One region of the Streptomyces sp. NPDC093225 genome, then DNA from elsewhere that is predicted to be linked to it. Evidence: riboswitches for the same ligand, from Rfam matches in the RefSeq annotation. Region 1 holds a riboswitch; the other holds the start of a gene.
What was found. Region 1 has a riboswitch for cyclic di-AMP ahead of ACIQCH_RS06245 (M23 family metallopeptidase). Riboswitches for the same ligand answer to the same signal wherever they lie in the genome.
Positions count from the first base shown of each region.

Region 2: another riboswitch for cyclic di-AMP. It lies ahead of ACIQCH_RS07310 (transglycosylase SLT domain-containing protein); the one in region 1 lies ahead of ACIQCH_RS06245 (M23 family metallopeptidase).

Region 1 is NZ_JBIVNX010000004.1:119,640-124,042, reverse strand. Features, by position in the region: gene ACIQCH_RS06250 (GntR family transcriptional regulator) at 1-632, opposite strand, end outside; gene ACIQCH_RS06245 (M23 family metallopeptidase) at 1,103-1,900, opposite strand; cyclic di-AMP (ydaO/yuaA leader) riboswitch at 1,913-2,071, opposite strand; gene ACIQCH_RS06240 (M16 family metallopeptidase) at 2,292-3,659, opposite strand; gene ACIQCH_RS06235 (M16 family metallopeptidase) at 3,680-4,403, opposite strand, start outside.
Region 2 is NZ_JBIVNX010000005.1:86,645-91,047, forward strand. Features, by position in the region: gene ACIQCH_RS07295 (XdhC family protein) at 1-471, opposite strand, end outside; gene ACIQCH_RS07300 (hypothetical protein) at 795-1,094, shown strand; gene ACIQCH_RS07305 (NADPH-dependent FMN reductase) at 1,103-1,774, opposite strand; cyclic di-AMP (ydaO/yuaA leader) riboswitch at 2,354-2,515, shown strand; gene ACIQCH_RS07310 (transglycosylase SLT domain-containing protein) at 2,520-3,302, shown strand; gene ACIQCH_RS07315 (FAD-binding oxidoreductase) at 3,473-4,403, opposite strand, start outside.

The DNA of each region.
Region 1 (4,403 bases):
GCGCCCACCGGCCGCCGCAGCCGGTGCGCGGCGGCGGCCCGCACCATGTGCGCGGCGCTCAGGGTCCGCGCCCGCTCGGCGTCCCCGCGCGCCACCGCGTCCACGAGGGCGCCGTGCTCGGCCCACGACTCCGCGGGGCGAACCGGGGCCGCCACGTCGTACATCCACGCGATCTTGTGCCGCAGCTGGGTCAACTGGGCGACCAGCGCGGCGCTGCCGGAGGCCTGGGCCAGCGTCTCGTGGAACCAGGCGCCCAGGGACCGCAGGTCCTCGCCCTCGCCGCGGCGGGCCCGTTCCTGGCCGAGCCGGACCAGGCCGCGCAGGACCTTCAGGTGCGCGTCGGTGCGGCGCTGGGCCGCCCGGGCGGCACCCAGCGGCTCCAGCAGGGCGCGCATCTCCAGCACGTCGGCGGCCTCCTGGTCGGTGGGCTCGGCCACGCACGCACCGGCGTGCCGCCGGGTGACCACGAAGCCCTCGGACTCCAGGGTGCGCAGCGCCTCCCGGACGGGGACGCGGGAGACGCCGTAGCGGCGGGCGAGGAGGTCCTCGGTGAGTCTGCCGCCGCGCTCGAAGACACCGCTGACGATGTCGTCGCGGATTGCGGTGCACACCGCGTGCGCGGGAATGCGCATGACCGGACCTCCGCTTTCATCTTCCCGATTCGTGATCAGGGGCGCATGACATGGAAAGGTGTCCTGCGACTCTATTGCAGAACACCGGAATTCCGGAGCGGAGCCGGGAAATCGGGGAACGTTTTTGCGCGGGTCCGGCGACGGGGGCCAAGGCTGCGGCAGCGGCAGCGGCGTGGCTTCGCGGGGGCGCCCCGTGGCGTGTGGGTCCCCTCGCTGCTTGAGCCGGTGTGGCCTGCAGGCCCTGCGGCAGGCCCACCCCTGGGGCTTCGGGGGCTCCGCCCCTGGCCTTCGGCCACCCCAGGCCCGGGCCCGCCTGCCACACCGGCTCAAGCACCTCCCCCACACACCACGGGGCGGACCGGGTGGGGGCGGGCCATCGAGCAGCCCTGGACAGGGTGCCCGGGACCCTGACGCACGAAGGCCCCGGCTCGAGGAGCCGGGGCCTTCGGAAGTGTTCGGGGGGCGGAGCCTCAGAGGCCGACGCCGTGCGAGCGCAGGTACGCGACCGGGTCGATGTCCGAGCCGTACTCCGGCGACGTCCGGGCCTCGAAGTGCAGGTGCGGGCCGCTGGAGTTGCCGGTGGAGCCGGAGAGGCCGATCTGCTGGCCGGGGACGACCGTCTGGCCGACGTGGACCTGGATCGAGGAGAGGTGGCCGTACTGGGTGTACGTGCCGTCGTGCATCTTGATGACGATGTTGTTGCCGTACGCGCCGCCCCAGCCGGCCTCGACGACGACGCCGACGCCCACCGCGTGCACCGAGGTGCCGGAGGCGGCGTGGAAGTCGATGCCGGTGTGGTGGCCGGAGGACCACATGCCACCACCGGACATGTACTGGGTACTGACGTACGACTGCGAGACGGGGGCGACGTACGTGTTCAGGCGCTTGCGCTCGGCCTCGCGCTCGGCGCGCTCCTTGGCCTCGCGCTCGGCCTTGGCACGGGCCTCGGCCTTCGCCTTGGCCTCGGCGGCACGGGCCTGCGCGTCGGCCTCGGCCTTGGCCTTGGCGGCGGCGATCTCGGCGGCGGCCTGCTGGGCCTCGGCCTGGGCCTCGATCTGGCCGGAGACCTCGTCGGCGACGACCACGGCGTTCAGGCCGGTGTCCTCGGGGCCCTGCGAGTGGGTGTCCGTGGCCGCGAAGGCCGGACCGGCCAGCGAACCGACGACACCGGTGGTCGCGAGGGCGGCTATGCCGGCCACGTTCGCGCTCTTGCGGGTCATGCGGCTGGGACCGCGGTGCTTGCCGGTGCCACGACTGCCGAACGCCATGAAGAGGCTGTTCCTTTCCTTCCCTCTCGCCTACCGGGTTAGCTGACGGGTTCGGAGCAGGAAGGTCTCCTACGGGCCACCTCTGGCGAGGCGGTCCGATTCACCCCAGGGGACGTGTGGGTCCCCGGCTCCCCAGGCTCGCGCCTGACGGGGACTCGGCGATCGCTGTCCGGTGCCGCGGTTTGCGGCGCTTGCGCTGACGGACAGCGGGACCGACGCTAGGCGGATCTTCGGACAATCACCAAATGGTCACGGCCTTTTGTGGCCTACGCCACTGGGCATTACGGCCATCACCCCATCAGAAACGGACAAGAGGCGACAAGAAGGGCCCTGGCGGACGAACCGCCAGGGCCCTGCGACACGGGGCTTCCAACTCTCCCGTGTCGGAGCGTCAGTTGGTGACCACCGTCACCTCGCCGATGCCCAACGCCCGCACCGGCTCCGCGATCTGGGACGCGTCGCCCACGAGCACCGTCACCAGGCGGTCCACCGGGAAGGCGCTCACGACGGCCGACGTGGCCTCCACGGTGCCGGTTTCGGCGAGCCGGGCGTACAACTGCGCCTGGAAGTCGTCCGGAAGCTCCTGCTCGACCTGGTCGGCCAGGGTGCCGGCCACGGCCGCCGCGGTCTCGAACTTCAACGGGGCCACGCCCACCAGGTTCTGCACGGCCACGTCGCGCTCGGCGTCGGTCAGACCGCCCTCCGCCAGCGTGCGCAGGACCTTCCAGAGGTCGTCCAGCGCCGGCCCGGTGTTCGGGGTGTCGACCGAGCCGCTGATGGCGAGCATCGCGGCGCCGGTGCCGGCGGCCGTCGAGCGCAGCACCTGGCCGAAGGAGCGCACGCCGTACGTGTAGCCCTTCTCCTCGCGCAGGACGCGGTCCAGCCGGGAGGTCAGGGTGCCGCCGAGGCAGTACGTGCCGAGCACCTGGGCGGGCCAGACGCGGTCGTGCCGGTCGGGGCCGATCCGGCCGATCAGCAGCTGCGTCTGCACGGCACCGGGACGATCGACGATGACGACCCGCCCGGTGTCGTCCGCGGTGATCGGGGTGACCGGGTGCACCACGGCCGCACTGCCGGTCCAGCCGCCCAGGGTGTCGGCCAGGACCTCGTCGAGGTCGGTGCCGGCCAGGTCGCCCACCACGACCGCGGTGGCCGTGGCGGGGCGTACGTGGGCCTCGTAGAAGGCGCGTACGGCCGCGGAGTCGATCCGGGCCACGGTCTCCTCGGTGCCCTGGCGCGGGCGGGAGGCGCGCAGGTCGGCCGGGAAGAGCTGCTTGGAGAGCTCCTTGGCGGCCCGGCGCTGCGGGTTGGCCTGCTCGTGCGGGATCTCGTCGAGCCGGTTGCGCACCAGGCGGTCCACCTCGCTGTCGGCGAAGGCGGGGGCGCGCAGGGCCTCGGCCAGCAGGCCGAGGGCCTTCGCCAGGCGGGAGACCGGCACCTCCAGCGACACGCGGACGGCAGGGTGGTCGGCGTGCGCGTCCAGGGTGGCGCCGCAGCGCTCCAGCTCGGCGGCGAACTCCTCCGCGGAGTGCTTGTCGGTGCCCTCCGACAGCGCCCGGGCCATGATCGTGGCCACGCCGTCCAGGCCCGCGGGCTCGGCCTCCAGCGGGGCGTCGAGGATGATCTCGACGGCCACCACCTGCTGGCCGGGGCGGTGGCAGCGCAGCACGGTCAGCCCGTTGTCCAGGGTGCCGCGCTCGGGGGCGGGGAACGCCCACGGTCGGGCCTCGCCCGGCCGGGGCTGCGGGTGGAAGGTCATCGCGGAGGCGACGTCGGCGCTCACTGGTCTGCCCCTTCGGCATCGTTCTCGGCACCGTCCGCGGCGACGGCACCGTCTTCATCGGCGGCCGCGGCGGTCAGCGGCTCGTACACGAGGACCGCGCGGTTGTCCGGGCGCAGCCGGGCGGCGGCCACGGCCTGCACCTCCTCCGGCGTGACGTCCAGGACGCGGCCGACGGCGGTCAGGGCGAGCTGCGGGTCGCCGAACAGGACGGCGTACCGGCACAGTTCGTCGGCGCGGCCGGCCACCGTGCCCAGCCGGTCCAGCCACTCGCGCTCCAGCTGGGCCTGGGCGCGCTCCATCTCCTCCGAGGTCGGGCCCTCGGCGGCGAAGCGGGCGAGCTCCTCGTCGACGGCGGCCTCGATGGCCGGCACCTCGACGCCGCCGGAGGTCTTCACGTCCAGCCAGCCGAGGGACGGCGCGCCGGCCAGCCGCAGCAGGCCGAAGCCGGCGGCGACCGCGGTCTGGTCGCGGCGGACCAGACGGTTGTGCAGGCGGGAGGACTCGCCGCCGCCGAGGATGGTCAGGGCCAGGTCGGCCGCGTCGCACTCGCGACCACCGTCGTGCGGGAGGCGGTAGGCCGCCATCAGGGCACGGGCCGGCACCTCCTCGGTGATCTCCACGCGCTGCTGGCCGCCCATGACGTCCGGCAGCGTGCCGTCGCGCGGCGGCTGCTTGCCGTCGTGCGCGGGGATGGTCCCGAAGTACTTCTCGATCCACGCG
Region 2 (4,403 bases), on a different contig from region 1:
CTCCAGGGCCTCGCGCACCGCCTCCGGACCGCCGGCGGGAGCGGCGCCGTCGCCGACGCGCACGACGGTGCTCACGGCCTGCGTGCCGTCCTCGCTCAGCCGCGTCACCAGGGCCGCGCTCGACCCGAGCGCCAGCTCCTCCCACCACTGCCCGGGAACGGACGCCAGCGGCTGCACCAGGATCTCCGACTGCCCGCCGCAGGTGAGGCCCGCGCCGGTCGCCTCGGTGCCGTGCACCGACACCTGGCAGACCCGCGCCGTCACCCCGTCCGGGACCGCGGCCGCCTCCGCGACGAGCTGCTCGTCGAACACCCCCCGGTACAGGCTCCCCGCGCACTCGCCCCGCGGATCGACGAGCAGCGCCCCGGCGGGGTCCCGGGGGCCGAAGCCCTGCTCGGTCACGGGCCGGGCCAGGAACGCCGTACGCCCCTCGGCCGCCCACCGCCGCGCCGTCTCCACCAGCTCGCGCATCACACGCCGCCCTTCTCGCGTCTTCCCGGTCTTCCCAGGTCAGACCCCAACGTATGCCCGCCGGCGGCCCGCGCACCCGCGCCGGACGGAACTTCGGCCGGTCCGCCAACCCGCTCGCTTGGACGATCTGCCGGGGCCGGCCCGGGACGGCCTTGGTGGAAGTCGATCAAGGCCCGGTCGTACCCCGCGCCGGCAGGGCGCCCGGCCCGGGCGCGGGGGGCGCGCGCCGCGCGACGGGGCGGTACACGGGCTGAAGACAACGAATTCATACCGGTGTGCCAGGGCGCCGTTTCCCGTTCGGCGAGGTCCGGGTTGAGCCGTCCGTGACGACTCCTCCCGGCCCGGCCGCCCCGCCGGGCGCACGCCACGCACCCGTGGCCGCCCTGAGCGGTGCCTACTGGCTCGACTCACCGTCCCGCCACGAGGGCGAGGACTGCGGCCGCTGCGACCAGCTGCGGCGCGCGAACGCCGCGCTCGTCCGGCTGCCCGGCCCCAGCGAACGCCGGGAGCGTCCCGGGCTCCCTCCGCAGGAGCGGGGCGCGGCGGCGCTGCGCGTGGTCATGACCATCCTCGCGGTCCTCACCATCGCCTCGGCCCTGGCCGTCACCGGTCTCGGCGACTGACCCGCGCGTCAGTCCTGCGAGCGCTCCGTGACGGCCGCGTCGGTGCGGTCGCTCAGGAACTCGTACCACCGGCGCTGCAGGCAGACGTAGCGGGTGTCCGCCTCCACCAGGCGCAGGAAGGCCGCCACCGTGTCCGTCAGGCGCGCCTGGAGCCCGGTGTCGGTCAGGTTGCCCTCCGGCGTGAAGCCCTCGTGGGCGCGGGCGAGGCTGAACATGTCCGGGTAGACACGGGTGCCCAGGTGCTCCAGCGGGACGCGCAGGGCCCACAGCCCGCGGTTGCCGCCCACCAGCGAGGGCGAGGCGGACACCAGCAGGGCGTGCTTGTCCTTGAACGGCTGGGGGCGCACTCGGGAGACCCAGTCGATCGCGTTCTTCAGCACGCCCGGTACGGAGGCGTTGTACTCGGGCGAGGCGATCACGAAGCCGTCGCAGGAGGCGATCCGCTCGCGCAGCGCCAGTGCGCCCTGCGGCAGGCCGGTCTCCTGCTCGGTGTCGCCGTCGTAGACCGGCATGTCGAAGTCGGCCATGCGCGCGAGGTCGACGGCGCCGCCGGCCTGGGCGGCGAGCCGGGCGACGAGCTCGGCGAGCCGCGAGTTGAGGGAGTCGGAGCGCCGGGAGGCGCCGAAGACCAGCACGCGGACCGGCTCGCGGCCCGTCCCGTGCGCGGAGTCTGCGGTCATGGGGTGGGGCCTCCAGGGCGGGCGGTGGCGGGCGGGCGGCGGGCCGCCGACGGGGCCGCCGACGGGGCCGCCGACGGGGCGGCGACGGGGCGGCGACGGGGCGGCGACGGGCGAGGCACACCGAGCGGAGCACACGCGCGGAGCCGGGGGCGGGTGCCCGGGCCGTCGCGGGACGGAAGTCACCCGGGCAGCCGCACACCCGGCGCACCGCAATGCTCCATCCTCACCCAGTTGATTCCTTAAGTCCGATTTGGGCTGGAGTGATGGTTTCTGTTGCGTGACGCCCGGCTCGGTCAATTCCTCGGGTTTGGCTGGTCTTTCCCGCTTATGTGGCACCGTCGTGCATTCGGTGACATGTGTCACGTGGGACGCGTCGGGGCGGGGAGATCGACTTCGCGACTGCGGCTCTGTGGAGCCTCAGTTGGCCATCGGCGTGTCGGCCGATCATGTTCGTTTTCCGTCGCCGTTCCTGCGGCAACTTTGCGTTAAGGAATTCGGGACTTGTTCAGCCGTGCAGCTCTCGCCTACGGTCACGCTCATTCCGGGTGGAACGCCGAATCCTGCCGCCGCCCGGATTCCCCACACCACTCACTCATTCACGTACGGCAGGAGCGGGGGACCCAGGTAAGCGCCGCACCGGCCCATCCGGTGCGGCTTGGGGTGAAGGCGCGCTCGACCAGCGCGTCCGGGCATCTCCAGCCCGAACCCGACAGCTCACCTCGCAGGCGACGGAGAGGAATGCGCCATGCCCGGAAAAGGCAAGCACCGCCGTCCCAAGAACTCTCGACTCGGCCGCGGATTCTTCGCGGTCGGCACCGGCGGCGCCGCCCTGGCCCTGCCCGTGATCGGCGCGACCACCGCCGCGGCGGCCGCCCCGACGGCAACGCATTCGATCACTGTCGCAAAGATCGCCGCCCCCACCCTCACCCCCGAGGCCCTTCTGAAGGCCCCGGCCACGTATTCCGTCGTCGCCGGTGACTCGCTCGCCGGGATCGCGAAGAAGCACGGTGTGGCGGGCGGTTGGAAGAAGCTGTACCAGGACAACAAGTCCGTCATCGGTGACGACCCGTCACTGATCCGACCGGGCATGAAGCTCCGCGTGGACGGCAAGGCCGCGGCCCCCGCCCGCACCGCCGCCGCGCGCGCCGACCGCTCGACCCGCCCCACGACCCTCAAGGCCACCCCGGCCGTGGTGAAGAAGACGTACGCGAACAACCTCGACGGTTGGATCCGCGAGTCCCTCGACATCATGGCCAAGCACGGCATCCCCGGCTCGTACAACGGCATCTACCGCAACGTCATGCGCGAGTCCTCGGGCAACCCGCTCGCCATCAACAACTGGGACATCAACGCCCAGAACGGCATCCCGTCGAAGGGCCTGCTCCAGGTCATCCAGCCGACGTTCAACGCCTACCACGTGCCCGGCACGTCGATGGACCTCTACGACCCGGTCGCCAACATCACCGCGGCGTGCAACTACGCGGCTGCCCGCTACGGTTCGATCGACAACGTGTTCGGCGCCTACTGACCGGTCGCCGTACCGCACGCCGGCGCTGCACGCGCCGGCACCGCGCCCGCCGCCTCGGCCGGCCCGGAAGACCGCTCGGGGGTCTATCGGGCCGGCCGTCGCGTCGTCGGCGGGTCACCGCGCGGGCGGGCGGCGGCCGAGGCCACCGCGCGCGGCGGAGGGGCGGCGGGTCACAACGCCTGAGGGAAGCGGAAGAGGCGGTCCGGGTCCAGGGCGCGGCGCAGCGCTTCCAGGCGGGCCAGGTTCGGCCCGTAGTAGGCCCCGCGCCAGTCCGTGAGCGCGGGGTCGGCGTAGTTCTGGTAAGCCGCCCCGCTCGCCCACGGCCGCAGCGCGGACCACAGCCCGCCCAACCAGGCCTCGTGCCGGGCCGCCTCCGCCGCCGAGGCCCCGGCGGGCCAGTACGCCAGGTACTGGGTGAGCAGCCCGTACGAGCGGTGGGCGAAGGCGGTCTCCGCGACGCCCACCCGGTTCAGCGCGCCGCCGCACACCCCGTCCAGCTGCACCACCCCCCGCCCGCCCGGCGGCACCGCCCCCGGGTACCCGGCCAGCGCGTCGAGCAGCGCGGCCACGGCCGCCGGCGGCAGGCCCGCGCCGGTCCAGAAGTCCGACCGGCCGGCGTACGAGTCGCGCCCCAGCAGTCCCGCCGGATCGTGCCCCGGCAGCGTGCCCGGCAGCCGGCACTGCGCGGCCGCGTACCCGAGACACCCGGCCATCGCCCGCATCGTGTCGGCGTAACCGCGCCGGACGACGTACCGGTCGCGCGGCTGCACGCCGACCGCCGCGGCCAGTCGGTCCAGCTCCTCCTCCAGCTCCGCCCGCCCGTCCAGGCACACCACCCGCACGGCGGGCGCGGGCACCGCGCCGTCGCCCCGTCCGCTCCGTCCCCCGTGCCCGCCATGCCTGCCGTCCCCGCCGCTCCTGCCGTTCGGCCCGCGGTCCCGGCCGTCCCGGTCGTCCCCGCCGTCCACGGTGAACTCGAGCTGGCTCCAGAACGGGTCCGCCAGCCCGGCCAACCAGCGCTGCCAGGCCCCCACCAGCCCGGCCGTCGCCGACGCCGGCCAGTGCAGCTCGGCGAAGCCGCAGTCGCCGGCCGGCCAGGTC